DNA from 3 places in the Pseudomonas sp. GW823-FHT02E01 genome. Region 1 is predicted to be linked to each of the others. Evidence: predicted binding sites of a transcription regulator. Region 1 holds the regulator's gene; each other region holds the start of a gene.
The links. Region 1 encodes FliA, which starts transcription of late flagellar genes. Its sites were predicted from a motif close to CTAAAGTTTNNNNNNNNNNNGCCGNTAA; they were not measured.

Region 1 (10,186 bases):
TCAGATTCGACAGTATCGGGCGGGCAAGGGCAAGCGGCCTGATCCGCTTAAGGATGATTTGCCGATTCCGCCGGATTTGCGCCGCGACTCTTGAGTTTCGCGCTGTCGCTGATGGCCCCTTCGCGGGCAAGCCCGCTCCCACAGGTTTGGCGATAACTTGTGGGAGCGTGGCTTGCCCGCGATGACGTCAGTCCAGGCAACTCATATCCTCCTGAAAAATCGCTCTATTTCTCCCTTTGCAAAAGTTGGAAAGCTTCTTGCAGTAGCCGCTCTGCGCTCGCTTCAGGCGTCAAAAGTTTGCTTTAAAGGAACGGGGAAAACCGGTGGATCGCTCTCAGTTATTCAACACTGCTCGCACAAACGTTGCCGATTTGAGTCGCGGCAATCTGGGCGTGCCGCTGTTGCTGCTGGTCATGCTGGCGATGATGATGTTGCCGGTGCCGCCGTTCCTGCTGGACGTGTTCTTCACCTTCAACATTGCCCTGTCCATCGTCGTGCTGCTGGTGTGCGTCTATGCTCTGCGCCCGCTGGATTTCGCGGTGTTTCCGACCATTCTGCTGGTGGCGACGTTGTTGCGCCTGGCGTTGAACGTGGCTTCGACGCGGGTGGTGATGCTCCACGGCCAGGACGGTCATGCGGCGGCCGGCAAGGTGATCCAGGCCTTCGGCGAGGTGGTGATCGGCGGTAACTACGTGGTCGGTATCGTGGTCTTCGCGATTTTGATGATCATCAACTTCGTCGTGGTGACCAAGGGCGCGGGGCGGATTTCCGAGGTGAGCGCGCGTTTCACCCTCGATGCGATGCCCGGCAAGCAAATGGCGATCGACGCCGACCTCAACGCCGGTCTGATCGATCAGGCCCAGGCCAAGGCCCGTCGTTCGGAAGTGGCCCAGGAAGCCGAGTTCTACGGTTCCATGGACGGTGCCAGCAAATTCGTCCGCGGTGACGCCATCGCCGGCCTGTTGATCCTGTTCATCAACCTGATCGGCGGCATGGCGGTCGGTATCTTCCAGCACGGCATGACCTTCGGCGACGCCGGCAAGGTGTATGCGCTGCTGACCATCGGTGACGGTTTGGTGGCGCAATTGCCATCACTGTTGTTATCGACAGCAGCGGCAATCATGGTGACCCGTGCGTCCGGTTCGGAAGACATGGGCAAGCAAATCAATCGCCAGATGTTCGCCTCGCCCAAGGCGCTGGCGGTGGCAGCCGGTTTGATGGCGGTCATGGGCCTGGTGCCCGGCATGCCGCACTTCTCGTTCCTGAGCATGGCGGCCCTGGCGGCCGGTGGCGCTTACCTGTTCTGGAAGAAGCAGAACGTGGCCAAGGTTCACGCCCTGCAAGAGGTCAAGCGCCAGCAGGAGTTGCTGCCGTCGCCGGCCCGCGCCCAGGAAACCAAGGAGCTTGGCTGGGATGACGTGACGCCGATCGACATGATCGGCCTGGAGGTGGGTTATCGCCTGATTCCGCTGGTGGACCGCAACCAGGGCGGCCAGTTGCTGGCGCGAATCAAGGGCGTGCGCAAGAAGCTGTCCCAGGATCTGGGCTTCCTGATGCCCACGGTGCATATCCGCGACAACCTCGACCTGGCGCCGAGTGCCTATCGCCTGACCCTCATGGGAGTGATCCTGGCCGAAGCGGAGATTTACCCGGATCGCGAGCTGGCGATCAACCCGGGGCAGGTCTACGGCACGCTCAACGGCATTACCGCCAAAGATCCGGCTTTCGGCCTGGAGGCGGTCTGGATCGAAATCAGCCAGCGCGCTCAGGCGCAATCCCTCGGTTATACGGTGGTCGATGCCAGTACAGTAGTGGCTACTCACTTGAACCAGATACTCTACAAGCATTCCAGTGAGCTGATCGGTCACGAAGAAGTGCAGCAACTCATGCAATTGCTGGCCAAAAGCTCGCCGAAACTGGCCGAGGAGCTGGTGCCGGGTGTGGTTTCGCTGTCGCAGTTGCTCAAGGTGCTGCAAGCGCTGTTGGCCGAACAAGTGCCTGTTCGCGATATCCGCAGTATTGCCGAGGCGATCGCCAACAATGCCGCCAAGAGTCAAGATACCGCCGCGCTGGTGGCTGCCGTGCGGGTTGGCGTATCCCGCGCAATCGTCCAAAGCATTGTAGGTACTGAGTCGGAGCTGCCAGTTATCACGCTGGAGCCAAGGTTGGAACAGATATTGCTCAATAGTCTGCAAAAGGCAGGACAAGGCTCGGAAGAGGGCGTTCTGCTGGAGCCAAGCATGGCTGAGAAGCTGCAACGTTCGTTGATCGACGCGGCGCAGCGTCAGGAGATGCAAGGTCAGCCGGTGATTCTGCTGGTGGCCGGTCCGGTTCGCGCGATGCTCTCGCGATTTGGCCGGCTCGCAGTCCCGGGTTTGCATGTGTTGGCTTACCAGGAAATCCCTGACAACAAGCAAGTGACCATCGTTGCGACAGTAGGGCCCAACGGCTGAGGTAGTGGTTTATGCAAGTTAAGCGTTTTTTCGCCGCCGATATGCGTCAGGCCATGAAGCTGGTTCGCGATGAGCTGGGCGCTGATGCCGCCATCATTGGCAACCGCCGGATCGCCGGGGGGGTCGAACTGACAGCTGCGCTGGATTACAAGTTGTCGGCGCTGGCGCCGCGGGTTCCGAACATGGAACTCGAAGACGAATTGCGCAAGACTCAGTCGCGGATCGTCACCGCCCAGGCCGAATTGAGCCTGCGTGGCGATGGCGAGAGCGACAATGCAACCAATCGCCAACTGTTCGCCGGATTGCCGTTGACTGCCGCCGAGCCGCTGATCGAGCCGACCTACGCCGAACCCCGTCGTCCCGCGCCGGCCGCTGCGCCAGCGTCCGGTGGCGTGGACCCGCGCGCGTTCGACTCGATGCGTTTCGAGCTCAACAGCCTGCGCGAACTCATGGAAGTACAACTCGGCTCCCTGGCCTGGAATCAGCTGCAAGGCAGCCGTCCGGACCAGGCCAACCTCTGGCGTCGCCTGCAACGTATCGGCCTGTCTGGCCCGCTGTCGCGCGACCTGCTGGCAATGATCACCGAAATCGAAGAGCCTCGTCAGGCCTGGCGCATGTTGCTGGCGCACCTGGCGCGCATGATCGTTACTCCGGACGTCGAGCCGCTGGAAGAGGGCGGAGTGATCGCCATGGTCGGCCCTGCCGGCATGGGCAAGACCACCACCCTGGCCAAGCTGGCCGCCCGTTACGTGCTCAAGTACGGCGCGCAGAACATTGCGTTGGTGAGCATGGACAGCTTCCGCATCGGCGCCCAGGAACAGCTCAAGACTCTGGGGCGCATTCTCAATGTGTCGGTGACCCACGTCGATCCCGGCCAGTCCCTGGTGCAGGCCCTGGAGCCGTTGCTGCGCAAACGCGTGGTGCTGATCGATACCGCGGGCCTGCAGGCCAGCGATCCGGCGCTGCGCATGCAGCTCGAAAGCCTGGCCGGTCGCGGCATCAAATCAAAAAATTATCTGGTCCTGGCAACCACCAGCCAGAAACAGGTTCTAACGGCCGCGTATCACAGTTACAAGCGCTGCGGGCTCTCCGGCTGCATTCTGACTAAACTGGATGAAACGGCTAGTCTGGGTGAGGTGTTGAGCCTTGCCATCAGCCATGAACTGCCGGTGGCTTACCTGACCGATGGCCCGCGGATCCCGGATGATTTGCATCTGCCGCGCCGTCATCAATTGGTCAGCCGCGCCGTGAGCGTGCAAATGCAGGAAGAACCCAGCGAAGAAGCCATGGCTGACATGTTCGCTGACATCTACCACAGCCCGACCAAGCAGGTTGGCTGAGGTAATAATGAACAGTTTTTGTACCTACATCGATGGTCTGCCATGCATTGTTCCGTTTGTGAACGCGCAGCCAGTAATGTGGCCTCCGTCTATGCAAGACAAGGTAAAGAAATAACATGGGCAGCATGCATCCCGTACAGGTGATCGCGGTGACCGGCGGCAAAGGTGGCGTCGGGAAAACTAATGTGTCAGTGAACTTGTCCCTGGCTTTGGCCGAACTTGGCCGGCGCGTCATGCTGTTGGACGCCGACCTGGGACTGGCGAACGTCGACGTTCTGCTGGGCCTGACACCCAAACGTACCCTGGCCGACGTGATCGAGGGCCGCTGCGAACTGCGCGATGTATTGCTGCAGGGACCAGGCGGCATCCGTATCGTTCCGGCCGCATCCGGCACTCAGAGCATGGTGCATCTGAGCCCCGCGCAACACGCCGGCCTGATCCAGGCCTTCAGTGATATCGGCGATAACCTCGACGTACTGGTGATCGACACCGCTGCGGGCATTGGTGACTCGGTAGTCAGTTTCGTCCGCGCAGCGCAGGAAGTGCTGCTGGTGGTGTGCGACGAGCCGACCTCGATCACCGATGCCTACGCCTTGATCAAGTTGCTCAATCGCGACTACGGCATGAACCGCTTCCGCGTCCTGGCCAACATGGCCCAGAGCCCGCAGGAAGGACGCAACCTGTTCGCCAAGTTGACCAAGGTCACGGATCGCTTCCTCGACGTCGCCCTGCAATACGTCGGTGCGGTGCCTTACGACGAAAGCGTGCGCAAGGCCGTGCAGAAGCAGCGCGCCGTCTACGAGGCCTTCCCTCGTTCCAAGTGCTCGCTGGCGTTCAAGGCCATCGCGCAGAAGGTTGATACCTGGCCGCTGCCTGCCAACCCGCGCGGGCACCTGGAGTTTTTCGTCGAGCGCCTCGTGCAGCAGACAGCAGGACCTGTTCTATGACAGCCAGCGGCTACAACCTCTACAAGAAGTCGGCACGTGATGCGCAGTACGAGCTGATCGAGCGTTACGCGCCGCTGGTTAAACGCATTGCCTACCACTTGCTGGCGCGTTTACCGGCCAGTGTCCAGGTCGAAGACCTGATCCAGGCCGGGATGATTGGCCTGCTTGAAGTGTCGACCAAATATGACGCCGGCAAAGGCGCCAGTTTCGAGACGTACGCGGGCATACGAATCCGCGGCGCCATGCTCGATGAAGTGCGCAAGGGGGACTGGGCGCCACGTTCGGTCCACCGCAATACGCGCATGGTCAGCGATGCCATTCGCTCGATTGAAGCTAAAACCGGCCGTGACGCTAAAGATCACGAAGTTGCGGCCGAACTCCAATTGAGTCTCGACGATTACTACGGGATTTTGAACGACACCCTGGGCAGCCGGCTGTTCAGTTTCGACGACCTGTTGCAGGACGGCGAACACGAAGGGCTGCACGAGGATGGCGCGAGTGCTCATGTCGAGCCGTCACGCGACCTGGAGGATGAACGCTTCCAGGCTGCGCTGGCGGATGCGATTGCCAATTTGCCGGAGCGTGAGCGACTGGTGTTGGCGCTGTACTACGACGAAGAGTTGAATCTCAAGGAAATCGGTGAGGTCCTGGGGGTCAGCGAATCGCGGGTCAGCCAGTTACACAGCCAGTGCGCGGCCCGTTTGCGGGGGCGTTTGGGGGAGTGGCGAGCGCGCTGAAGGCAGTGTGGGGGACACTGCGAACGAGGCTGGTGTGGTGTTGAACTGCGCCGGTCGCGATCTGTTGTGCTCCAGACAGTCATTGAGTGCTTTGCCGGATTGATTGAAATGGCGTGTCCAGGTGCTGGGCGCGTTTAAGACTGCTTGGAGGTCGAATTGGACAAGAACATGAAAATCCTCATCGTTGATGACTTCTCAACGATGCGGCGGATCATCAAGAACCTGCTGCGTGACCTTGGGTTCACCAACACCGTCGAGGCCGACGATGGCACTACCGCCATCCCGGTGCTCAACAGCGGAAGCATCGACTTTCTGGTAACGGACTGGAACATGCCTGGCATGACCGGTATCGATCTGCTGCGCCACGTGCGTGCCGATGAAAAGCTCAAGCACCTGCCGGTGCTGATGGTGACCGCTGAAGCCAAGCGCGAGCAGATCATCGAAGCGGCCCAGGCCGGCGTTAACGGCTATGTGGTCAAGCCCTTCACGGCCCAGGCGTTGAAAGAAAAAATCGAGAAGATTTTCGAACGCATCGGTTGATGAGTGCGCCACGGGGGAGCTATGGGCAATAACGAAACTTCATTGGGCGATTTTGAATCGACCCTGAAAAAACACGCCGTCGAATTGGTCGAGAGCCTTGAAAAAGGCAAGTTCGGCGACGCGGTGCAATTGATCCATGAGCTCAACCAGACCCGTGACCGCGGCCTGTATCAGGAAGTAGGCAAGCTCACCCGCGAACTGCATAGCGCGATCGTCAATTTCCAGATTGACCCGCACATGCCGCAGGCCGAAGAAGTGTCGCAGATCACCGACGCCACCGAGCGCCTGGGGTATGTGGTCAAGCTGACCGAGGCTGCGGCCAACCGCACCATGGATCTGGTGGAAAGTGCCACGCCGCTGGTCAATGGCCTGGCCGATGAAGCCAAGGTGTTGAGCGCGGACTGGGGGCGCTTCATGCGTCGCGAAGTCGGCGCCGAAGAGTTTCGTGAACTGGCCCGGCGGGTCGACGGGTTCCTGACGCGCAGCGGCACGGACAATCGCGCGGTGTCGGGCAACCTGAACGACATCCTGCTCGCCCAGGATTACCAGGACCTCACAGGCCAGGTGATCAAGCGTGTGACCCAGTTGGTCACCGAAGTTGAAAGCAACCTGCTCAAGCTCGTGCTGATGGCCAGTCAGGTGGACCGATTTGCGGGCATCGAACATGACCGTGAAGCGATGCTTGCTGAAAAAGATCCACAAAAACATCTCTCTCAGGGTGAAGGTCCGCAGATTCATGCCGATAAAAGAGAAGACGTTGTGTCCGGTCAGGACGATGTGGACGATTTGCTATCCAGCCTAGGGTTTTAGAATTTTAGGCATTTTAGGTTTTTAGACCTTTAGGAGCACCCCCTTAATGAGCTTCGGCGCCGATGAAGAGATCCTTCAGGATTTCCTGGTTGAGGCCGGCGAGATTCTAGAGCAACTGTCCGAGCAACTGGTCGAGCTGGAAAGCCGCCCGGATGATGCGGATTTGCTCAATGCAATTTTTCGCGGTTTTCACACTGTAAAAGGGGGCGCCGGCTTCCTCCAGCTCAACGAGCTGGTGGAGTGCTGCCACATCGCCGAGAACGTGTTCGACATCCTGCGCAAGGGTGAGCGTCGCGTCGACTCGGAACTGATGGACGTGGTTCTCGAAGCGCTGGACGCGGTGAACAGCATGTTCAGCGAAGTCCGCGAACGCAGCCCGATCACGGCCGCGACACCGGAACTGCTCGCGGCACTGGCCCGTCTGGCCGAGCCGCAATCGGCTGACGAGGCGGCTGCCGCACCTGTCGTCGCCGTGGTCGAAGCGCCTGTGGCTGAAAGCGAGTCGGGCGATATCACCGACAATGAATTCGAACAACTGCTGGACTCGCTGAACGCCGTCAAGGCCCAGGCCGAGGCCCCGGCGGCTGTTCCAGCGCCTGCCGGCAATGCCGCTGGCAGCGACGAAATCACCGATGCCGAGTTCGAGTCGTTGCTCGATCAACTGCACGGTAAAGGCCAGTTCGCCGTTGACGCGGTGGTCCAGGCACCGGCTGCGCCAGAAGCCCCGAAAGCGGCTGGCGACAGTTCCGATATTACTGACGACGAATTCGAAGCACTGCTCGACCAGCTGCACGGCAAGGGTAATTTTGCTGTCGAGGCGCTGGAGTCGGCCATTGCTTCTGTGCCTGCACCCGCGGCACCAAGCGCGGTGGCGGCCGGCAGCGATCTGATTTCCGATCACGAGTTCGAAGCGCTGCTCGACGAATTGCACGGCAAAGGCAAGTTCACTGAAGTGGGCGCGACGGTTGGAAAGGCAACCGGCGCCAACGCCTCGGTGGCGGCACCTGCCGCCAAGGCAGCCGCGCCGAAACCGGTGGCCAGGGCCCCCGAGCCAAAAGCCGAAGCACCGGCCCCGGCAACTGCTGCACCGGCATCGTCCCGTGCCCCGGCCGCGCCACCGGCGGAAAAGCCGGCGAGCGAAGCCGAAACCACCGTACGTGTCGATACCGCGCGTCTGGACGAGATCATGAACATGGTCGGCGAGTTGGTGCTGGTGCGTAACCGCCTGGTCCGCCTGGGCCTCAACAGCGGCGACGAAGCCATGTCCAAGGCCGTGTCGAACCTCGACGTGGTCACCGCCGACTTGCAAACCGCGGTCATGAAGACCCGGATGCAACCGATCAAGAAAGTCTTCGGGCGCTTCCCGCGCCTGGTTCGCGACCTGGCCCGCCAGCTCAAGAAAGAGATCAACCTGGAGCTGGTCGGCGAAGAAACCGACCTCGACAAGAACCTCGTCGAGGCCCTGGCCGACCCGCTGGTCCACTTGGTGCGCAACGCGGTTGACCACGGCATCGAGTCACCGGAAGAACGCGAAGCCTCGGGCAAGGCCCGTGGCGGCAAGGTGATTCTGGCGGCGGAGCAGGAAGGCGATCACATCCTGCTGTCGATCTCCGACGACGGCAAGGGCATGGACCCGAACGTGCTGCGTTCCATCGCGGTAAAACGCGGTGTGATGGACAAGGACGCCGCCGATCGCCTGAGCGACACCGAATGCTACAACCTGATCTTCGCCCCGGGTTTCTCGACCAAGACCGAGATTTCCGACGTATCGGGTCGTGGCGTGGGCATGGACGTGGTGAAAACCAAGATTTCCCAGCTCAACGGCTCGATCAACATCTACTCGGCCAAGGGCCAGGGTTCGAAGATCGTCATCAAGGTGCCGCTGACCCTGGCGATCATGCCGACGCTGATGGTCATGCTCGGTAACCAGGCGTTCGCGTTCCCGCTGGTGAACGTCAACGAGATCTTCCACCTCGACCTGTCGACCACCAACGTCGTGGACGGCCAGGAAGTGGTGATCGTGCGGGACAAGGCGCTGCCATTGTTCTACCTCAAACGCTGGCTGGTCAGCTCCGCCGCTCACGAAGAGCAGCGCGAGGGCCATGTGGTGATCCTTTCGGTGGGCACGCAGCGGATCGGCTTTGTCGTCGATCAACTGGTGGGCCAGGAAGAAGTAGTCATCAAGCCATTGGGCAAAATGCTCCAGGGAACCCCGGGCATGTCAGGCGCCACCATCACCGGTGACGGCCGCATCGCGCTGATTCTCGATGTTCCGAGCATGCTCAAGCGTTACGCCACACGGCGTATTTGATTCTGGTGGAGCGAGGCGCCTGGCCTCGCTCCATCTAATGGAGTGTTTATGGCAGTCAAAGTCCTGGTGGTGGACGATTCGGGGTTTTTCCGCCGCCGCGTCTCGGAAATTCTTTCAGCGGATTCCAATATCCAGGTCGTCGGCACGGCGACCAACGGCAAAGAGGCGATCGATCAGGCGCTGGCCCTCAAGCCGGATGTGATCACCATGGACTACGAGATGCCGATGATGGACGGCATCACCGCCGTGCGGCACATCATGCAACGCTGCCCGACCCCGGTCCTGATGTTCTCTTCGCTGACCCACGAAGGCGCCCGGGTCACCCTCGATGCGCTGGATGCCGGCGCGGTGGACTTCCTGCCGAAGAATTTCGAAGACATCTCGCGCAACCCCGAGAAGGTCAAACAACTGTTGTGCGAGAAGATCCTGAGCATCTCGCGCAGCAATCGTCGCGTCAGCACTTACAGCGCTCCGGCCCCTGTGGCCGCACCTGCTCCAACAACTGCGCCTTCGAGCGTCGGCAGTTACGGCAGCAGCGCGCCCGCGCGTCCGGCACCGATCCCTGCGCGTACGCATGCGGCCACTGCGTCGTCGCCCGCGCCGAAACGCAAAGCCTTCAAACTGGTGGCCATCGGTACGTCCACCGGCGGCCCGGTCGCCCTGCAGCGAGTGTTGACTCAATTGCCGGCCAACTTCCCGGCCCCGATCGTGCTGGTTCAACACATGCCGGCGGCCTTCACCAAGGCCTTCGCCGAGCGCCTGGACAAGCTCTGCCGCATCAGCGTCAAGGAAGCCGAGGATGGCGATATCCTGCGTCCGGGCCTGGCGCTACTGGCACCGGGTGGCAAACAGATGATGATCGACGGCCGCGGCGCGGTGAAAATCCTCCCGGGCGACGAACGTCTCAACTACAAGCCGTGCGTGGACATCACCTTCGGTTCGGCAGCCAAGACCTACGGTGACAAAGTTCTGGCGGTAGTCCTGACCGGCATGGGCGCGGACGGCCGCGAAGGCGCGCGCTTGCTCAAGCAGGGCGGCAGTTCGATCT
Region 2 (10,186 bases), on a different contig from region 1:
CCTTCAACTCTGCCTTCGCGCCTTTCCGTCTCCTCTCCCACGTAGTCTGAATCTCCCATCCCGTCTGGGAGTGCGCGGGGGAGTAGGTACAGGTTGGTGCGGCAGGATTTACCGGGAACGACATCAGTATTGCGAGAGCCCTGTCCCTGGCCACCGAAAAGGACGGCGAAACGGTGACGGCCTAACCCTTAAAGTGGGGGGAGGCCGTCTTGCATCGACTTGAAATTCAATCCAGTTCTACCCAGGCGGACTCGGTTGGTGCTTCGTTGGTGAGCCCGTGTTTGAGCGCATACATCAACAAGTCGATGCGGTTGATGAGATCTAGCTTTTGATAGATGTTGCTGAGGTGGTTGTGCACGGTGTGCTCGCTGATCCCCAGGCGCCCGGCGATGCTCACATATTTGGCGGACGGTTCGCCCACGATGGCGCGAATCAGTTCTCTCTCGCGCAGCGTCAACCGCGCCTGTTTCGCCCGCTCCAGATTGCATTTCATGGGTGTATGTCTGGACGCGGCATAGCCGGAAAGGCCGCCAGCCCAGGCTCTATCCATTGCGATGTCGCTATGGTGGACCTTGAGGATGGCCTGGATGATCGATTCCGTCGGGTCTTCCGCCAGCACGATGCCGCGAGCGCCAGCCTCTATCGCCTGAGCAGCGGGGACGACTTCGTACAGGCCCTTGAGCAGCAGCACTTTCATTTCGGCGCTACGGGTGAGTCCCGCGACGACATCCAGAGGGTTCAGCGCATCCGGAAAGAAACTGAAAAAAATGACATCGGGCCGCAGCTGATCGGCAAGATCCAGCGCCTGGGTATAGGTGGTGGCCTGTCCTGTCACTTCCATGCAGGGCATTCTGGCATTGATCAAGTCGTGAAGGCCCTTGAGTACGAGGGGGCGACAATCGATCAACATCACGCCAATTGGCTCTTTTTGGTCAGTCATGATCTTCCTGACCTCCTTGAAAAACCAATGATGGCCTCCACCCGCTGGCCTTCCCGGGTCAGCAACTTGCTCACCGGGGCGCAGCGATTGAAGGATGGATTCGAACGCCGGGAGGCCATGATGATGCCCGCCCAGGCATTGGCAACCAGCGACCCGGGGGCCATTTCCATCAACAGCACTGGCACGTGGGGCGAACTTTTCCATAAGGCAGGCAAAGCCCGGGAGAGAAGTTCAATACAAATAATTATCAGTGGTTTACGCATGATGATGTGCTCCCTCCCGCCTCTCAACTGATTCTAGGTCAGCCCGGAGCGCTGCCAACCTGTCCATCCGTCAGTCCTCGATACAAGCCCGGTGCGGACAGACCTGAGCGATGTACTCAAGGAGGGGAGTAAACCTCGAAAATCAAGGTATTAGGCTCGCCATGGGTGGCCAATGGCCAAGGTCTGATCCGGATTGCGTTCGTCAATTAATCGACGAGTGGTGTTCACTTAGGAACGCTAATATCAGCTTAGTCAATTTATCGGCGATCTCTGTCTGGTCAGCCACCGGCATTTGCGGGTGTTCATGTATCGCTGGTGTTCATGTATCAGCACTTTTTCGTGCGCGAGGTCTCGTTTTCAGTAAGGCCTACACCTATTCAGAACGGGCGTAGGGGAAGGTTCTCAAGGGAATGCCATGGCTGGCCGATAACACGGGCAGTCAGGGACTTGTTCGTCTCTTCCGGTCGACATGGGGCGCACTCTCTATGAGAAGGTGTTTGATGGCCTAGTGCTACCAGTTATCATCAGCGCGCCAAAACAGGGGCTGCGAAGCTGAGTCCGTCCGTGTATTTGCCTTTGGGTTCTTCTTCTTAAATTGCCTGGAAATCTTCGATGCTGTCGTATCACCAAAAGCGTTTTCTGATCGTCGATGATTTCTCGGACTTCCGCAGTTCGGTCAGGTCGATGTTGCGCGAACTGGGCGTCAAGGAAGTGGACACTGCCGATACCGGTGAGCAGGCGCTGAAAATGTGCTCGCAGAAGGCCTACGACTTCATCCTGCAGGACTTTCACCTGGGTGACGGCAAGAAGAACGGCCAGCAGGTGCTCGAAGACCTGATGGAAGAAAAGCTGATCAGCCATGAGGCGGTGTTCGTCATGGTCACCGCCGAAACCAGCCAGGCCATGGTGCTCAGTGCGTTGGAGCATGAGCCCGATGCCTACCTGACCAAGCCGTTCAACCGTTCCAGCCTGGCTCAGCGCCTGGAGCGCCTGGAGCAGCGCAAGACTCTGCTCAAGCCGATCCTGCAGGCCCTCGACCGGGGCAAGCCGATGGAGGTGCTCAACGCCTGTATCGCCCTGTGCAAACAAGATATTCGTTACTCGCCGTTGTGCCTGCGCTATCGCGCCGATGCCCTGCGCGAACTGAATCAGAACGAAGCGCTGGAGCGCCTCTATGACGGCATCATCGCCGACCGCCCGTTGCCATGGGCGTTTGCCGGGTTGGGCAAGTTGCTGTTCAAGCGCGGTCAGGTCGGGCAGGCCAAGGGCATTTATGAGAAAGCCTTGAAAGTCTTCCCGATGATGCCGTCGCTGTATGACGGCATGGCGGATGTATTGGTCGCCGAAGGGGACACCAAGGGGGCGCAGCGCGTCCTGGAAGAGGCGATTCGCCTGTCGCCGCTGGCGGTGCGTCGCCAGGCGTTGCTCGGTAAGCTGGCGATGACCAACGAGGACTTCGATACGGCGGCCAAGGCCTATCGCCAGGCCGTGAGCCAGGGCGCCCAGTCGCGGTTCAAGGATGCCGAGAGCAACCTCGGCCTGGCCCATGCATTGATCAGCAAGGGCAGCGAACGGGGCCTGGACACGCGGACCCGTCTGGAAATCAACACCACATTGAGTGCCGTGGCCAAGGAAAACCCTTCCGATCCGGGCCTGCAAATCCGCGCGCGCCTGATGAAGGCCACCAGCCTGTTGCTCAACGACGCCGAGACGGCCGACAAGCTTACCGAGCAAGCCTTGCTGCGTCTGGACGGCATGGAGCAATTCATGAGCGCCGAAGCGGCGTTGCTGGTGGCCAAGCAACTGAAACTGCTCGGGCAGACAGAGGCCGGTACCGCGATGCTGAAAAACTGCGTGGAAATCTACGGTGACGATCCGGTGGTCATGAAGGACATCGCCAAGCAGACCGACGACCCGAGCATCCTCAATTCCGGCAACGCCGCCGCGGAACTCAACCGTCAGGGCGTGCGCGTGTACAAGACCGGCAACCTGGTGGAGGCCCGGCAGGTATTTCGCAGGGCCCTGGCGATGCAACCGAAGAACATCAGTATCGCCCTGAACATGGCGCAGTCGTTGTTGCATGGCACCGATACCAGCGTTCCCTCGGCAGAGCTGGAGGAGTGCCAGGTTTGCCTGAAATTGGTCGGCCTGATGCCCGACACCGACGCGCGCTATCCGCGTTACCAGAAGCTGAAAAGCAAGGCGTTTGGCCAATGAACGACAACGAACCGGCACTGGATTTCTCCACGGTGATCGCCTCGACCGTGCACGACATGAAGAACTCGCTGGCCATGCTGATGCAGGCCCACAGCCAGTGGCTGGGGCGATTGCCGGAGTCGGCGCGGCAGGCGCCGGAGCAGGGTGTGATCGACTTCGAATTCGCCCACCTCAACGGCATGCTCGTGCAGTTGCTGGGGCTGTACAAGCTCGGCGTCAACCAGATGCCGCTGCAACCGGCCTACCATGAACTGGACGATTTCATCGAAGCGCAACTGGCTTGTCATCAGGAGGTGTTCGCCAGCCGCGGGATCATGGTCACCTATGAAGTGGACCCGCTGAGCCCGCTGGGTTTCTTCGATCGTGAGTTGATCGCGTCGGTATTGGCCAACTGCATCAACAACGCCATTCGCTTTGCACGGCATGCCGTTTTGATCAGCGTCAGCGACGAAGCCGGGCAACTGGTGTTGACCATCAATGACGATGGCGAGGGGTATCCGGCGCAGATGATCGAACGTCAGGTCGATTACTTGCAGGGTATCAATCAAAGCACCGGCAGCACCGGGCTGGGCCTGTACTTTGCCGGGCGAATTGCCGCGCTGCATCAGCGCAACGGCGTGGGTGGGCGTACCGAAATCAGCAATGGCGGGCCGTTGGGCGGAGGGGTGTTCCGCCTTTACCTGCCCTGACAGACAGCATTTTTTTCGACGCTGCTTGAAATTCCGAACACGTGGAGCCTATTTTGTACGGTCGCCGTTCGCGGCCCGCACAATAACAAGGATAGCGTCATGACGACCGTTGGCCTGAGTTCACTCGCGCAGCGATTGACGGGCATTGATCAAGTTGAATGTGTCACGCCGGATTTGAATGGCGTACCACGGGGCAAAGTGATGACCTCCGAGGGGTTTCTCGACGGTCGACGTTTGCAGATGGCGCGGGGCGTGCTGCTGCAATGCATCATGGGCGGATATCCGCCGGCACGGTTTTACGGCAGCGATGATGGCGACCTGGCGCTGATCCCGGACCCTGCACAAATCCACCGCTTGCCCTGGAGCCATCCACCGCGGGCCTTGGCCATTTGCGATGCGGATGAACTGGGCACCACCACCAGCTCCAACCTGTCGACCCGTGGTCAGCTCAAGGCGGTGATTGCCCGTTACGCGGCCCGCGGCCTGGCGCCTGTGGTGGCGACCGAGCTCGAGTTTTTTGTCTTCGCACCCAACACCGATCCGACCCTGGCTTTTCAACCGCCACTGGGGCTGGACGGTCGCCGCGAAGATGGTCAGTCGGCGTTCAGCGTCAGTTCCAACAACGGCTTGCGGCCGTTCTTCAATGAAGTCTACGAGTGCATGGCTGCGTTGGGGTTGCCTCGCGATACCTTCATGCACGAAATGGGTGTCAGCCAGTTCGAGATCAATCTGCTGCACGGTGATCCGCTGTTGCTGGCCGATCAGACATTCCTGTTCAAGCACCTGCTCAAGGAAGTGGCCCTCAAGCACGGCCTGAGCGTGGTGTGCATGGCCAAGCCGTTGGCGCATACGCCGGGCAGTTCGATGCATATCCATCAGAGCGTGGTCGAGATCGATTCCGGGCGTAACGTGTTCAGCGACGAGGCGGGGCAGGAGACGGCCACCTTCCGCCACTTCATTGCCGGTCAGCAAACGTGCATGGCCGATTTCACTGCGTTGTTTGCGCCGAACGTGAACTCCTATCAGCGCTTGTGCCACCCTTACGCCTCACCGAATAATGCCTGTTGGTCCTACGACAACCGGGCGGCCGGCCTGCGCATTCCGGCCAGTTTGCCGGTGGCCCGTCGGGTCGAGAACCGCTTGCCGGGGGCCGATGCCAACCCGTATCTGGCGATTGCCGCAAGCCTGGCGGCGGGGTTGCATGGCATCGAGAAGACATTGGAGCCGAGCGCGCCGATCCAGGGTGAGTTCGAGGTGCCGGACAATCTTTCGTTGCCGTGTACCTTGCATGCGGCACTCGAGCGTCTGAAACGTAGCCAGTTGGCCAAGGAACTGTTCGGCGCGGAATTCATCGAAGGCTACATCGCTTCGAAGACCCTGGAACTGACCAGTTTCCATGATGAAATTACTCCCTGGGAAAGGCGTGTTTTAGCAGCCCAGGCCTGACGTTCCGTCGACATCCGGCTATCGTTTAGCGATAGCCGATTCTCACTGCAAGGAGCCGCTCGGAACGCCGATGCGCCAAATCTGGAAATCCTTTCGAGCATTGTATTTCGCCTCGCTGATGATGTTGATCGGCTCGGGTCTGTTGAGTACTTACCTGGCGTTGCGCCTGGCTGCCGACCATGTCGACAGTCTGTGGGTCGGTGCGCTGATGGCTGCCAACTATTTCGGCCTGGTGCTGGGGGGCAAGATCGGTCACCGGTTGATTGCCCGGGTCGGGCATATCCGGGCCTATTCGGCCTGTGCCGGGATCGTTGGCGCGGCGGTGCTCGGCCATGGCCTGGTGGACTGGTTGCCGGCCTGGCTGTTTTTGCGGGTGATCGTCGGCCTCGGCATGATGTGCCAGTACATGGTGATCGAGAGCTGGCTCAATGAGCAGGCCGATGCCAATCAACGTGGCATGGTCTTCAGCGGCTACATGATCGCTTCGTACCTGGGGTTGGTGCTGGGGCAGTTGATTCTGGTCATGCACCCAGGGCTGGGGCTTGAACTGCTGATGTTGGTCGCCCTGTGCTTCGCGCTATGCCTGGTACCCGTGGCCCTGACCCGGCGCATTCACCCGGCACCCTTGCACCCGGCACCGATGGAGCCACGGTTCTTTATCAAGCGCGTGCCGCAGTCACTGAGCACGGTGCTCGGAGCGGGCCTGATCGTCGGTTCGTTCTACGGTCTGGCACCGCTGTATGCCTCGCAGCAAGGGTTGTCCACCGAGCAGGTCGGTCTGTTCATGGGTAGCTGCATTTTTGCCGGGCTGCTGGTGCAGTGGCCGTTGGGCTGGTTGTCCGACCGCTACGATCGGGCCGTGCTGATCCGCAGTTTCGCGTTCAGCCTGGCACTGGCTGCACTGCCGCTGGCGATCATGCCGCAGGTGCCGCTGGAGGTATTGTTCATCGCCGGGTTCCTCTGTTCGCTGGTGCAGTTCTGCCTGTATCCGTTAGCGGTGGCGTTCTCCAATGACCACGTCGAAGGTGATCGCCGGGTGTCCCTGACGGCAATGTTGCTGGTTACCTATGGCGTGGGTGCGAGTATCGGGCCGCTGGTGGCAGGCGTGCTGATGAAGCTGTTCGGCAGCCAGATGCTCTATGCGTTCTTCAGTTTCTTTGCGTTGGTGCTGGTATGGCGGATTCGCCCGAAAGCAGTGACCAACCTGCATCAGGTCGACGACGCACCGCTGCATCACGTGGCCATGCCGGACAATATGACGAGTTCGCCACTGGTGGCCTGCCTCGACCCGCGTGTTGACGAGCAGGTGGTGCAGGATCAGATGCACAGTCCGGTGAGTACCGGGCCAGAGCCTGAATCAGAACCTGTCACCGAAACTGAATCCGATCAGCCGCCGCAAGACCCTGATACAGGGCGGGACCCTAACTTCAGCGAGGCCAGGCCTTAAAACCGGGGCACAAAAAAACGGGCAGTCACCGCAAGGGACTGCCCGTTTTTTGTTGATGCGCTATCAGATGTCGTCTTTGTCGAAGCGACGCGCTTCGCGTTGCAACTGGTAGACGAAGCGTTCGACCTGACGTTGCACCAGCCCGCTCATGTTGTGGAAGCGAACGCCGGCGAAGGTGGTGGAAATCCTTTCTTCGAAGTGCAGATAACGCAACTCGACCGGCGCGGTCATCTTGCCGAAGGGCAGGTCGGCGTTGAAACGGTCGTAAACCTGACCCAGTTGCAGGCTGCCGGTGATGTCGCCGTCGAAGCGCAGTTTGCACCCGGTGGCGGAAATATCCAGCAGCTTGCCGCTGATGGGCGCCTTGAGTTTTTCGCCGTCGAGGTTGACGTTGACCAATTGTGCCAGCTTCAACGCGGCGCGGAAGGCATTGCGGCGCTGGTGGTACACCACTTCATCGGGCAGGGGGCCGCGATAGCAGCGGCTGCCACCGGATTCGTCGATGTTCAACTGGCCGTTGCTTTCCCAGGCAATGCGTACGCCTTCGTGGAAGCCTTCGACCCTGAACGACTCGCCCGCCAGCAGGTAACGCTCGCCGTCACGGGGAATCATTTCGTCCAGGGCAATCATGTTGCTGTCACGGTCCAGGTCCACCAGGTAGCTCTGGAAGCGCTGGCTGCGCTCGTGGAACGTGATGATCAGCGGGTCATGGCTTTCGAGCAACTGGCGCAGGTTGCTGGAGATTTCCAAGGGCGTGGAGAGCACCTTGGGTGGCTGCGGAGCATCATCCACGGATAAGGCATTGGACACGTTTAATCAATCTCCAGACAAAATTTGACTACGACTGGCTATCAGTTTGCCAGTATGTTGCGCGTCTTGATAGAGCAGGGGCATTGACCGGCTCATGCCTGACTGAGCGGGCGCGGCTTGGCAAGCTTGGAGAATGTTCCGCTGGCATCGTAAAGCGCCGGGGTTTCACCACCGTTGAGGATTTTCAGCTGGGTGGCTGTAGCGGCCTGTTGAGTGAGGATCGACTGGCCGTTGTTGGCGTTGATGGCCTGGCACTGGGCCAGGAGATCGGTCAGCACGTCACTTTGCGCCAGCAACTGCTCGCCAATGCTCGACTGGCTGGCCAATTGCTCCAGACCGCCACGGTTGGTCGGCAGGTTGAGGTTGGCAAGGATTTCACTGCGCTTGCGGCCATGCTGTTCGAGCAAAACGACCAATGCCTGTTTCTGCGCCAGGATGTTCTCGAGCAATGGCATGTCGCGGCCATGCAATGCGAGGGATTCGGTCTGCAGTAACTCCAGCAGGTGTTGCGCTGGGGCAAAGTCGTCGGTGATCAGTTGCAGTAAATGAGTGTCGTGCATGGCTGGCCTTGGGTTTTAAGCGTCCAAAAGCCTGGCGCCGGCGGTGGCCTAGCGCTGGGCTTCGAAGTTGAGCAGTTTGCTGGCTACACGGTTGCTGTCGACTTTATAGCTGCCATCGGCAATCGCTGCTTTCAATTCGGCCACGCGGGCTTTGTCGACGGCAGGCTGATCGCGCAGCTGTTCAGTGACCTTCTGCAACTGTTGAGCCTCATCGCTGAGATGTACCGATTCCCCGCTTTTGACGGTACCGGCCTGTTCGGCCGCGGACTCCAGCGGCGCGGATTTGCCGGCCTCGGCACTTTCCTTGCTGGCGCTGGTACGTGTACTGCCCGTCAGGGACGAGGAGCTGTTCAAACGGCTGAAATCGATGACCATGATAAAAAACCTCTGGGAATTTGGACGCTTGCCATGGTTTCGGCCATTCCCTGGAAAACTTTAGGCTCATTTATCAATGAACCTTGCGCGCGTCAGCGCATGCCCTGCATGGAGCACAGTCTAGGGAACAGCCGCGGCAAGCGCCACATTCTGATGAACAGAGCGAATTACATGGACACTTCCACCTGCCCCGGCGCCATGACCTGCGCCTTGATGACTCGTTGGGAATTGAGGTTTTTCACCCGGATCTGCTCGCTCAGGCTGCCGTTTGACAGGGCTTCTCCCGGCATGCGCACGCTGAGGGTACCGCTGCGGGCGGTTATCACCACCTGATCACCCTTGCGGATGACTTCGGCCTGTTCGATATGCACCAGGGTAATCACCTGGTCGGCGACCATTGGTCGGGTCAGTCGCTGCCCGATCGCCTGATCGAGGGCGGTCAGGTAGCCCTGGCTGATGAGGCTGATATCGCGCTCGCGCAGGACCACATCCCCAGGCTCGACAATGGCGGCACGGCGCAGTGGCCGGGCGCTGGTCACGACATCGCGAAACAGGCGGACTTGAGCGGGTACGAACACCGTCCAGGGGGAAGCGCCCTCGCAGCGAACCTTGACCGTAACCCGTCCCAGCGGCTTGGGACTCTCGAGTGTTGCTGTCAATTCCCTGTCGCACATGGGCATGTGCATGCGCGGATCGAGCTGGTTGACCTGGATCTCGTAGCGACCCTCCGTTTGACTGGTCGCCAGATAGTCTTCTACGGTGAATTCAAGAAAGCCCTGAGTGACGCCGATAAGCATGTCAGGCAAGGTAACCGCGTCAGCAAGGGCAGGGCTGCCAGCGTTGAACAGGCAAACAGCCGCCAGCACGCCGAGCAATTTGCGGTACGGTGTGGTCAGGCGTCGAAAAAATGTCGGTTTTGTGTTCATAACGATTAAAAAAGCAAGCGCCGTGCCGTTTAGTGATGAAGGCGCGTCGCAACAACACTTGGCGTTGGCGTAGGAGTCTGGCATGGCTGGTGTAATGGATTCGGTAAACCAGCGCACGCAACTGGTGGGGCAGAATCGCCTTGAGTTGTTGTTGTTCCGTCTCGACGGCCAGCAACTGTACGGGATCAACGTGTTCAAGGTTCGGGAGGTGCTGCAATGCCCCAAACTGACGCTGATGCCCAAATCCAGTCCTGTCGTGTGCGGCGTGGCGAACATCCGGGGGGCGACCATTCCGATCCTTGATCTGGCGATGGCGACTGGTTCCGGCGCGTTGAAAGACAAGAACAGCCCCTTCGTGATCATCACGGAGTACAACACCAAGACCCAGGGTTTCCTGGTCCGCTCGGTGGAACGCATCGTCAACATGAACTGGGAGGAGATCCATCCGCCGCCCAAGGGCACCGGGCGCGATCACTACCTGACGGCGGTGACGCGGGTCGACAATCAGTTGGT
Region 3 (10,186 bases), on a different contig from region 1:
TGCCATACCGCTTTCGCGAGCAAGCCCGCTCCCACAGGTTTTGTGCCTGGCTCAGATTATGTGAGCGACACCGAAACCTTGTGGGAGCGAGCTTGCTCGCGATGGGGCCATCAGCTTCAATATCCATGTTGACTGCCATACCGCTTTCGCGAGCAAGCCCGCTCCCACAGGTTTTGTGCCTGGCTCAGATTATGTGAGCGACACTGAAACCTTGCTCGCGATGGGGCCATCAGCTTCAACATCAATGTTGACTGCCATACCGCTTTCGCGAGCAAGCTCGCTCCCGCAGGGTAATGGGGTGTGCCGGTTGATCAGGTACGGAACCTGCGCACCAACCCGTCCAGTTCATTGGACAACCCGGCCAGGCTCTGGGAGTCCAGGCGGGCCGAGTTGGCCAGTTCCGCCACCAACTGCGCATCGCCATGGATCTGGCTGATGTGCCGGTTGATGTCTTCAGCCACCTGATGCTGTTGTTCCGCCGCCGTGGCGATCTGGGTGTTCATGTCGCGGATCACGTCCACCGATTCGCGGATCTGCCCGAAGCTGTTGCGTGCCTCGCCGATGCGCGTCACCGATTGCTGGGACACTTCCAGGCTGGCGTGCATCTGTTGGGTCACCTGGCTGGTGCGTTTGGCCAGGTTACCCAGCAGTCCGTCGATTTCCGCCGTGGAGTCGGCCGTGCGCTTGGCGAGAGCCCGCACTTCGTCAGCCACCACGGCAAAGCCGCGTCCCTGTTCACCGGCCCGGGCCGCTTCGATCGCGGCGTTCAGCGCCAGCAGGTTGGTCTGTTCAGCGATCGAGCGGATGGTCCCCAGGATCGACTGGATGTCGTTGCTGTCGCGTTCGAGCTGTTGCATCGACTGGGCCGACTGTTCGATTTCCTGGCTCAGGCGATCCACGCTGTTCACCGCCGCATCGATCTGTTGCTGACCTTCGCGCGCCTGGCGCTGGCCACTGTCGGCAGACTCCGCCGCCTGGCTGCAAGAGCGCGCGACTTCGTTGGCGGTGGCGACCATTTCGTGGAACGCCGTGGAGACCATGTCCACCGCTTCACGCTGGCGTCCGGCGGCTTCGGCCATGTCGCTGGAGACCTGAGTCGAACTCTTGGACGTGGCGAGGATTTTGCCCGCCGCGCCGCCGATGTTCTGGATCAGGTTGCGAATCGCCGTCAGGAACTGGTTGAACCAGTTGGCCAGTTGCGCGGTTTCATCGTTGCCACGGATTTGCAGGTTCTGGGTCAGGTCGCCTTCGCCCTGGGCGATACCTTCCAGGCCGCTGGCCACGCTGCGGATCGGGCGCACGATGAGGCTGGCAAAACTGGCGCCGACGATGGCGAAGATGACGGCCAGGACGGCGGCGATGATGGCGATCAACCAGGTCAACTGGGTCGCGGAGCTCATCACGTCGTCCTGTTTGATCAGGCCGATGAAGGTCCAGCCCAGTTGTTCGGACGGCCAGACGTTGGCCATGTAGTGCTCGCCGTTCAGCTCCACTTCCACCAGGCCCTTGCCGGCCTTGGCCAATTGCGCGTAGCCGTCGCCAAGGCTGTTCAGTGGTTTGAAGTTGTGATCCGGTTGTTTCGGGTCCACCAGGACCATGCCGGTGTTTTCCAGCAGCATCAGGTAGCCGGTTTCACCGAGCTTGATCTGTTTGACGATTTCGGTGAGCTGCTTGAGCGTCACGTCGATGCTGACCACGCCGCCGTTGGTGCCCAGCTTGTTGTCGATGGTGCGCACGGTGCTGACATAGGTCGCGTCATCCTGGGCCCAGTAGTAGGCCTCGGTGCGAAACGGCTTGCCCGGTTTGGCTTGGGCGGCCTTGTACCAGGGGCGCTGGCGCGGGTCGTAGTTATTCAGCTTGGGATCATCCGGCCACGACACATAGCCGCCCGCCGCCGTGCCGAGGATGGCATAGGCGTAGGCCGGGTGGCTGTTGCCCAGATCCTGGAGCAGGGCGAAGACTTTTTTGTCAGCCTCCCCCTGAGGGACGCTTTCGGCGTTGGCGGCCATGTAAGTCTTGAGGCTGTCGTCGGAGTTTCGGATCAGCGGCTGCTTGGCCAGGTAATCGACGTTCTGGCTGATGCCGTCAAAGAACAATTGCATGGCATTGCTGACCTGACGAATCTCGCGGGCACTGCCGTCGACGAATTCGTCCCTGGCATCACTGCGCAGGTTCAGCACAACGAGGGTGGCGACCAGCACCACGGGCAGGCAGGCGATGATTGCAAACGCCCAGGTCAACTTCTGTTTGATGTTCATCCGCGCTCCAGATTTTCTTGTAGGCCCACGCAGTGCAGATGACTCGCGGTTTATTGGCAGCCGTAAACGTTCTTGGTCAACCCGGGTCCTTGAGTGCGGCATCGCTATTATTGGGGGAGCGATTGTCGGACAAATCACTTTGTCACTTAGGACTTCGGCTGTTGTCGGAGGAAATTGAGGTCTGTTGGGAAAAATCCTACGGAAGGCATGAACTGTGGTGTCAGCTTCTGTCGCAATTGCCCTCAATGCCTCTGCACAACAAGTGAGGCAGGCTCGGCTATGATCTGGAACGACCATGGCGGTCGTCGGTTTTACCTGATGAGAACGGTACATTGTGTGCATCTGCAATGTTCATAAGTCGGCAACCCCTCCCCCCCGTGAGTGGATTGCCGTATAACGAATGACTTTCGCGTGTTTGGTAATAAAGGACCCACAATAAAAGCTGATGAAGACTCCAAAACGCATTGAACCCCTGATCGAGGACGGTCTGGTCGACGAGGTGCTGCGCCCACTCATGAGTGGTAAAGAAGCAGCTGTTTATGTGGTGCGCTGCGGCAACGAGTTGCGTTGCGCGAAGGTTTACAAGGAGGCGAATAAACGCAGTTTCCGTCAGGCGGCCGAGTACCAGGAAGGCCGCAAGGTGCGCAACAGCCGTCAGGCCCGTGCGATGGCCAAGGGCTCCAAGTTTGGCCGCAAGGAAACCGAGGACGCCTGGCAGAACGCCGAAGTGGCGGCGCTGTTCCGTCTGGCCAGTGCCGGTGTGCGGGTGCCCAAGCCGTTCGACTTCCTCGAAGGCGTGCTGCTCATGGAGCTGGTGGCCGACGAGTACGGTGATGCGGCGCCGCGTCTGAACGATGTGGTGCTGGAACCGGACCAGGCGCGCGAGTATCACGCGTTCCTGATTTCGCAGATCGTGCTGATGTTGTGTACCGGTCTGGTGCACGGCGACCTGTCGGAGTTCAACGTGCTGCTGACGCCGACCGGCCCGGTGATTATCGACCTGCCGCAAGCGGTGGATGCGGCTGGCAACAACCACGCGTTCAGCATGCTGGAGCGGGACGTGGGCAACATGGCGTCCTATTTCGGGCGGTTTGCGCCGGAGTTGAAGAAGACCAAATACGCCAAGGAAATGTGGGCCTTGTACGAGGCTGGCACCTTGCACCCGGCCAGTGTCCTGACCGGCGAGTTCGCCGACACGGAAGAGCTGGCCGACGTGGGCGGAATCATGCGCGAGATCGAGGCCGCGCGCCTGGATGAGGAGCGCAGGCAAGCCGTACGCGCGGCGGACGATGCGCCGCCGGGCAAGACCGAAGAACCGCCTCCACCGTGGATGCAGTGATCGGTTAAAGAAAAACCCGGCTTCGGCCGGGTTTTTTGTGTGCAGATTCAATAATTATGTCGCCTGACAGTCCGCCTTCGCGGGCAAGCCCGCTCCCACAGATTTTGTGCCAAGCCCGAATTATGTGACCGACACTGAAACCCTGTGGGAGCGAGCTTGCTCGCGAAGACGTCGGCACATCCAGCATCAATGTGGCAGGCAGACCGCTTTCGCGAGCAGGCTCGCTCCCACAGGGATCAGGCATGAGTCGGGCTGGTGCAGCAGCCCGATTCCAGATTCTTGAGAATCGGGCAATCCGGCCGATGATCGCCCTGACAGTGCTCAACCAGGTCCTGCAAGGTGTCGCGCAACTGGCCGAGCTCACGGATCTTCTGGTTCAACTCATCGATGTGCTGGCGGGCCAACGCTTTCACATCGGCGCTGGCGCGTTGGCGGTCTTGCCAGAGGGTCAGCAACTTGCCGACTTCTTCCAGGGAAAACCCCAGGTCCCGCGAGCGTTTGATGAACGCCAGCGTGTGCAGGTCGTCTTCGCCGTATACCCGGTAGCCGCTGTCGGTGCGATGGGCTGCCTTGAGCAGGCCGATGGATTCGTAATAACGGATCATCTTTGCGCTCAGGCCGCTGTGGCGGGCCGCTTGGCCGATGTTCATCGGTTGTCCTCCAGGTCCTTGGGTTTCCAGGTTTTCAACAGTAGCGCATTGCTCACCACGCTGACGCTCGACAACGCCATGGCCGCACCGGCCAACACCGGGTTGAGCACGCCAAACACGGCCAGCGGAATGCCGATCAGGTTATAGACGAAGGCCCAGAACAGGTTCTGCCGAATCTTGGCGTAGGTCTTGCGGCTGATCTCCAATGCGGCCGGCACCAGTCGTGGATCGCCGCGCATCAGGGTGATGCCGGCCGCGTGCATGGCGACGTCGGTGCCGCCACCCATGGCGATGCCGATGTCGGCGGCGGCCAGTGCCGGGGCGTCGTTGATGCCGTCACCGACCATCGCCACCACCCCGGTCTGTTTCAGTGCGGCGACCGTGGCGGCCTTGTCCGCCGGCAGCACTTCGGCATGCACATCGTGGATGCCCAAGGCCTGGGCCACCACGTTGGCGCTGCCACGATTGTCGCCGGTCAGCAGATGGCTGCTGATGTTTCGTGCGCTCAGTTGTTGCACCGCTTGCAGCGCGCCGGGCTTGAGGGTGTCACCAAAGGCGAACAGGCCCAGCACGTGGGGTTCGGGGGATTGTTCGATCAGCCAGGACAAGGTCCGGCCTTCTTTTTCCCACGCGATCGCCGAGTCGGCCAACGGCCCGGCACTCAAGCCGCTGTCTTCCAGCAGACGCCGATTGCCCAGCGCCAGGCGACGCCCTTCGAGGTTGCCGGCGATGCCGCGACCAGTCAGGGACTGGCTGTCGCTGACATCGGCCACCTTCAGTCCACGCTCGGCACAGGCATCCAGAACAGCCTTGGCCAACGGATGCTCACTGCCGCGTTGCAGGGCGCCGGCCAATTGCAGCAGGCTCGCCTCATTACCGTCGATGGCACTCAGATGAGCAATGCGCGGGGCGCCGGAGGTCAGGGTGCCGGTCTTGTCGAACACCACCGCGCTGACCTCATGGGCTCGCTCCAGTGCTTCGGCGTCCTTGATCAGAATTCCGTAGCGCGCCGCCACGCCGGTGCCGGCCATGATCGCCGTCGGTGTGGCCAGGCCCAAGGCGCATGGGCAGGCGATCACCAGCACTGCCACTGCGTTGATCAGCGCGGTTTCCATCGACGCGCCATACAGCCACCAGCCGATCAGGGTTGCCAGGGCAATCAGCAGTACGGTGGGCACGAACACCTGGCTGACTTTATCCACCAGTTTCTGGATCGGCGCTTTTGCGGCCTGGGCGTCTTCCACCAGACGGATGATCCGCGCCAGCACGGTTTCCGCACCGAGGGCCTGGGTACGCACCAGCAACCGGCCTTCACCGTTGATCGCGCCGCCGGTGACTTTGTCGCCGGGCTGCTTGGGCACCGGCAGGCTTTCGCCGCTGATCAGGGCTTCGTCGGCGTGGCTCTGGCCTTCAACCACTTCGCCATCCACCGGGAAGCGTTCGCCGGGTTTGACCATCACCAGGTCATTGAGGCGCAGGGCGCTGATGGCGACGTCTTGCTCGTGACCATCGGTCACCCGAATCGCCCGTTCCGGGCGCAAGGCTTCGAGGGCTCGAATGGCGCTGGCAGTCTGGCGCTTGGCGCGGCTTTCCAGGTACTTGCCCAGCAGCACCAGGGCGATCACCACCGCCGAGGCTTCGAAATACAGATGTGGCATGCGCCCGGCGGCGGTAGCCCATTCGTACAGGCTCAAGCCATACCCGGCGCTGGTGCCCAGGGCGACCAGCAAATCCATGTTGCCGGCCCCGGCGCGCACGGCTTTCCAGGCGGCGACGTAAAACCGTGCGCCGAAGATGAATTGCACCGGCGTGGCCAAGGCGAATTGCGCCCAGGCCGGGAGCATCCAGTGCACGCCGAATGGCTGTAGCAACATCGGCAATACCAGCGGCAAGGCGAGGGCAATGGCGATGATCAAGGCCAGGCGTTCGCGGTGCAGGCGCTGTTGCTGATTGTCGGTTGGCGGGTGTTCGGCTTCCCAGACGCTGGCGCTGTAGCCTGCCTTTGTCACAGCGGTGATCAAGGTCTGCGGATCGATCTGGCCAAGCAGTTCAAGGTGGGCGCGTTCGTTGGCCAGGTTGACGCTGACGCTTTTCACTCCGGCCACCTTGCCCAGCGCACGCTCGACGCGACCGATGCAGGACGCGCAGGTCATGCCGTCGATGCTCAATTCCAGGCTCTGTTGCGGCACGCTGTAGCCGGCCTTGGCCACGGCATCTATCAAGGCCGGCAAGCTGTCGCCGGGTGCCTGGACCCGCGCCTGCTCAGTGGCGAGGTTGACGCTGACGGCACTGGCGCCAATGACTTTGCTCAAGGCGCGCTCGACCCGCCCGGCGCAACTGGCGCAGGTCATGCCGGCAATCGGCAGGTCGAACGTGGTGGATTCGGACATCGGTCGCACTCCCTGTAGTAGATGACCACAGGATCAACCTTGCCATGCTGGCAAGGTCAAGTGCCAATCTTAAACGTGCCGCTGATCCCCTGTGGGAGCGAGCTTGCTCGCGAAGGCGGAGTACCAGTCAACAGAGTTGTTGAATGTAACGGCCTAATCGCGAGCAAGCTCGCTCCCACAGGGGGTATAGATGTCAGTAGCCGAGACCGGCGCGCTTGAGGTACATCCCTTCCTGCGTCATCGCGATCCGGTATTTGAGCACATCGCCAGCCTTGAGCTGGATATCCTGCGAACCCGGCGCGAGCATGCCCGGATTGCAACCCGGCATCTGGCCCGGCAGCAGTTTCAGGCGTAGCGAGACGATGCCCGGCGGCAGGTTGAACGAGGTGCTCTGTTCCTGAAACAGCCGCGCCGCCAGTTGATCCTGGATGTACACGCCGATTTCGCAACTGGTCGCGACTTCCAGGCGCTCGCGGGAAATGATCAGCACGCCATAATCCTGACTGGCAGCATTGGCCGAAGGCACGGCGGCGAAAAGGCTGAGAAAGCCAAACAGGCTGAAAACTGACCAGCGCATGGCTGAATCTCCTGAGTTCGAGTCATTGATGGACGCAGCTTGGCCGAGCGTCGCGCCGATTGCCAGCCCGGCAGATCACTTCAGAACTTGATCTTGCCATGGTGGCAAGCTCGAAACTGGGTTCAACCCTCGGAAAAAGGAGTCATCCCATGCAAGTGTTCAACGTCGAAGGCATGTCTTGTGGTCACTGTGTCAAGGCCATCACCCAGGCGCTCCAGGCCAAAGACCCGGCAGCCAGTGTGCGGGTCGATCTGGCTGCCAGGGAGGTCGGTGTCGAAAGTGCGCTGACCGCCGAGCAGGTGATCGAGGCGATCAGCGAAGAGGGTTACGGCGTCAAACTGGCCTGAATTTGATAGTTAGCGAGCTACCGGAATGTTCAAGGCGTCCGTGCGCGGCTAGACTGTCGGGCTGCCGACTTCTGCCCCACTGGATGCCTGATGAACTTCCGTACCATTCTGATTCTCGGCGCCTTGAGCGCTTTCGGTCCGCTGGCGATCGATTTCTACCTGCCGGCCTTCCCGGCCATGGCCCTGGCTTTCGGCACGGACGAAAATCACGTCCAGATGACGTTGGCGGCCTACTTCCTCGGCTTGTCCATCGGTCAGTTGGCCTATGGTCCAGTGGCGGATCGTTTCGGGCGACGCATTCCGTTGCTCATCGGTGTCGGTTTGTTCACCGCGGCTTCCGTGGCGTGCGCCTATGCGCCGAACCTGGAATGGCTGATCGGCGCGCGTTTCATCCAGGCGTTGGGCGGTTGCGCGGGGATGGTGATTTCCCGGGCGGTGGTCAGCGACAAGTGTGATGCGGTGGGGTCGGCGAAAGTCTTTTCGCAGCTGATGCTGGTGATGGGACTTGCTCCCATCCTTGCGCCATTGCTGGGTGGGTTGTTGGTCAACACGACAGGCTGGCAGTCGATTTTCCTGGCCTTGACCGGTTTCAGTGCGCTGGCGGGCCTGGCGGTTGCGACGGGCTTGCCGGAAAGCTTGCCGGCCCACATACCGCGTCAACCGCTGTCGGGTGCGCTGCGTCAGTACGGTCGGTTGCTGGCCGATCCCATATTTCTTGGCCATGCCTTGACCGGGGGCATCGCCATCGCCGGGATGTTTGCCTACATCGCCGGTTCGCCCTTCATCTTCATCAAGCTCTACGGCGTTGCGGCCGAGCATTTCGGCTGGCTGTTCGGCATCAATGCGGCGGGCTTCATTCTGGTGGCGCAGGTCAACGCGCGGTTACTGGCCAAACGTGGCCCGATGTTTTTGCTGGCGCGCGCGGTGTGGGTTTATCTGGCGGCCGGTTTGACCCTGCTCGCTGTCAGCTCTCTGCACACGGCACAATTGTGGCCGCTGCTGATTCCATTGTTCATCTGTATCGCCAGCCTCGGTTGCATCAGCCCCAACGCGGCGGCTTGTGCGATGAGCGGGCAGGGCGCACGGGCCGGCAGCGCGTCGGCGCTGCTCGGTTGCCTGCAATTCAGCGTGGCTGCCGGCGCCTCTGCGCTGGTGGGCGTGTTGCACGACGGCAGCGCCGTGCCGATGGCCATGGTCATCAGCCTGTGTGGAATTCTGGTGGTGAGCGCGGCGGTGCTCACCCGGCGTTTGCAAAATGCCCGGGCGCTGGCGCAAGCCCGGGTTTGAGGCCGGAGTCAGCCGGCTGCGCGCTGCGTGAGGAGGACGGGAATCGGGTGAGGGGCCTGGATGCGGGCTTCAAGGGTACGCGTGAAAGCGCGAGCTTCTGCTTCGCTGCGAAACGTCACAGCATGTTGGTCAAGACGGACTTGCCACTGGGATTTTGCCAGTTCTTTTATCAGGATCTTCACAGCTGATCACCTCTCGTAAAAGACGTTACGCAAAAGAATGCCTCGCAGGAGATTCGATTGTAGACCCGTACACGGTCACCATTGTGACAAGGATCAACTGTCTGACTGACGGTTTGTAACTAAAAAAAACACGACTTTTCGAGGGCGCCCACAGAGGTTGTCCGCGACCGGAGCGTCCCGGTCGCAGACGGAAAACAGCAGAAAGCGATGAAATCAGTGGCGGTTTTTTCAGCGCTTCAGAACCCTTCCAATACAATCTTGCCCTTGGCTTTGCCGCTTTCCAGTAGGGCATGGGCACGGCGCAGATTGGCCGCGTTGATCGTACCGAAGTGTTCGCCCATCGTGGTTTTCAGTGTCCCGGCATCGATCAGCCAGGCGACGCGATTGAGCAGGTTGTGCTGTTCGATCATGTCCGCGGTTTCAAACAGCGAACGGGTGTACATGAACTCCCAGTGCAGTGACAGGCTCTTGCGCTTGAGCTTGGTCACGTCCAGCGACTTGGGGTCATCGATCAGCGCCAGTTTGCCTTGGGGCGCCAATGCCTCCACCAATTGGTCCAGATGCTGGTCGGTCTGGGTCAGGCTGGCGACGTGGGTAACCTGGTCCACACCGGCACGCTTGAGTGCTTCGCTCAGTGGCTGGCCATGGTCGATCACCAGGTCAGCGCCCAACTCCTTCACCCAGCTTTGGGTTTGCGCACGCGAAGCGGTGCCGATGACTTTCAGGGCCGTCAGTTGGTGAGCGAGCTGCGTAAGAATCGAGCCCACGCCACCTGCCGCGCCGACGATCAACAGGCTCTGGCCTTCATCGGTTTTGCCTTCGCGCACTTGCAGGCGCTCGAACAACAGTTCCCAGGCCGTGATCGCGGTAAGCGGCAGGGCAGCGGCTTCGGCGAATCCGAGGGTCTTGGGCATGTGGCCGACGATGCGCTCGTCCACAACATGCAACTCGCTGTTGCCGCCCGCCCGCGCGATGGAGCCAGCGTAAAACACCTGGTCGCCGACCGAGAACAGCGTCACCTCACTGCCCACGGCCTTGACCACACCGGCCACGTCCCAACCCAGCACTTTGGCCGCGCCGCCTTCGGGCTGGACGTTCTGGCGCACCTTGGTGTCCACCGGGTTGACCGAGATGGCTTTGACTTCCACGAGCAAGT

Region 2: flgM (flagellar biosynthesis anti-sigma factor FlgM) is a predicted target of FliA. The motif match lies at 8,784-8,811, and genes of this name have one in related genera.
Region 3: AC1RDQ_RS10340 (methyl-accepting chemotaxis protein) is a predicted target of FliA. The motif match lies at 1,069-1,096, and genes of this name have one in related genera.

Annotation. Positions count from the first base shown of each region.
Region 1 covers NZ_JBXAJS010000011.1:109,495-119,680, reverse strand. Annotated here, with positions in the region: gene flhB (flagellar biosynthesis protein FlhB) at 1-94, shown strand, start outside; gene flhA (flagellar biosynthesis protein FlhA) at 324-2,453, shown strand; gene flhF (flagellar biosynthesis GTPase FlhF) at 2,465-3,793, shown strand; gene fleN (flagellar synthesis regulator FleN) at 3,910-4,740, shown strand; gene fliA (RNA polymerase sigma factor FliA) at 4,737-5,477, shown strand; gene AC1RDQ_RS24030 (chemotaxis response regulator CheY) at 5,646-6,017, shown strand; gene AC1RDQ_RS24025 (protein phosphatase CheZ) at 6,039-6,827, shown strand; gene AC1RDQ_RS24020 (chemotaxis protein CheA) at 6,874-9,138, shown strand; gene AC1RDQ_RS24015 (protein-glutamate methylesterase/protein-glutamine glutaminase) at 9,187-10,186, shown strand, end outside.
Region 2 covers NZ_JBXAJS010000005.1:67,127-77,312, reverse strand. Annotated here, with positions in the region: gene AC1RDQ_RS13335 (response regulator transcription factor) at 227-940, opposite strand; gene AC1RDQ_RS13330 (hypothetical protein) at 937-1,203, opposite strand; gene AC1RDQ_RS13325 (response regulator) at 1,816-3,420, shown strand; gene AC1RDQ_RS13320 (sensor histidine kinase) at 3,417-4,109, shown strand; gene AC1RDQ_RS13315 (glutamine synthetase family protein) at 4,311-5,555, shown strand; gene AC1RDQ_RS13310 (MFS transporter) at 5,626-7,002, shown strand; gene AC1RDQ_RS13305 (flagellar brake protein) at 7,066-7,812, opposite strand; gene AC1RDQ_RS13300 (flagella synthesis protein FlgN) at 7,905-8,372, opposite strand; gene flgM (flagellar biosynthesis anti-sigma factor FlgM) at 8,421-8,747, opposite strand; gene flgA (flagellar basal body P-ring formation chaperone FlgA) at 8,915-9,673, opposite strand; gene AC1RDQ_RS13285 (chemotaxis protein CheV) at 9,756-10,186, shown strand, end outside.
Region 3 covers NZ_JBXAJS010000004.1:4,420-14,605, reverse strand. Annotated here, with positions in the region: gene AC1RDQ_RS10340 (methyl-accepting chemotaxis protein) at 312-1,040, opposite strand; partial or broken gene AC1RDQ_RS10335 (cache domain-containing protein) at 1,170-2,258, opposite strand; gene AC1RDQ_RS10330 (PA4780 family RIO1-like protein kinase) at 2,704-3,597, shown strand; gene cueR (Cu(I)-responsive transcriptional regulator) at 3,834-4,247, opposite strand; gene AC1RDQ_RS10320 (heavy metal translocating P-type ATPase) at 4,244-6,637, opposite strand; gene AC1RDQ_RS10315 (hypothetical protein) at 6,831-7,214, opposite strand; gene AC1RDQ_RS10310 (heavy-metal-associated domain-containing protein) at 7,364-7,561, shown strand; gene AC1RDQ_RS10305 (multidrug effflux MFS transporter) at 7,652-8,848, shown strand; gene AC1RDQ_RS10300 (zinc-binding alcohol dehydrogenase family protein) at 9,267-10,186, opposite strand, start outside.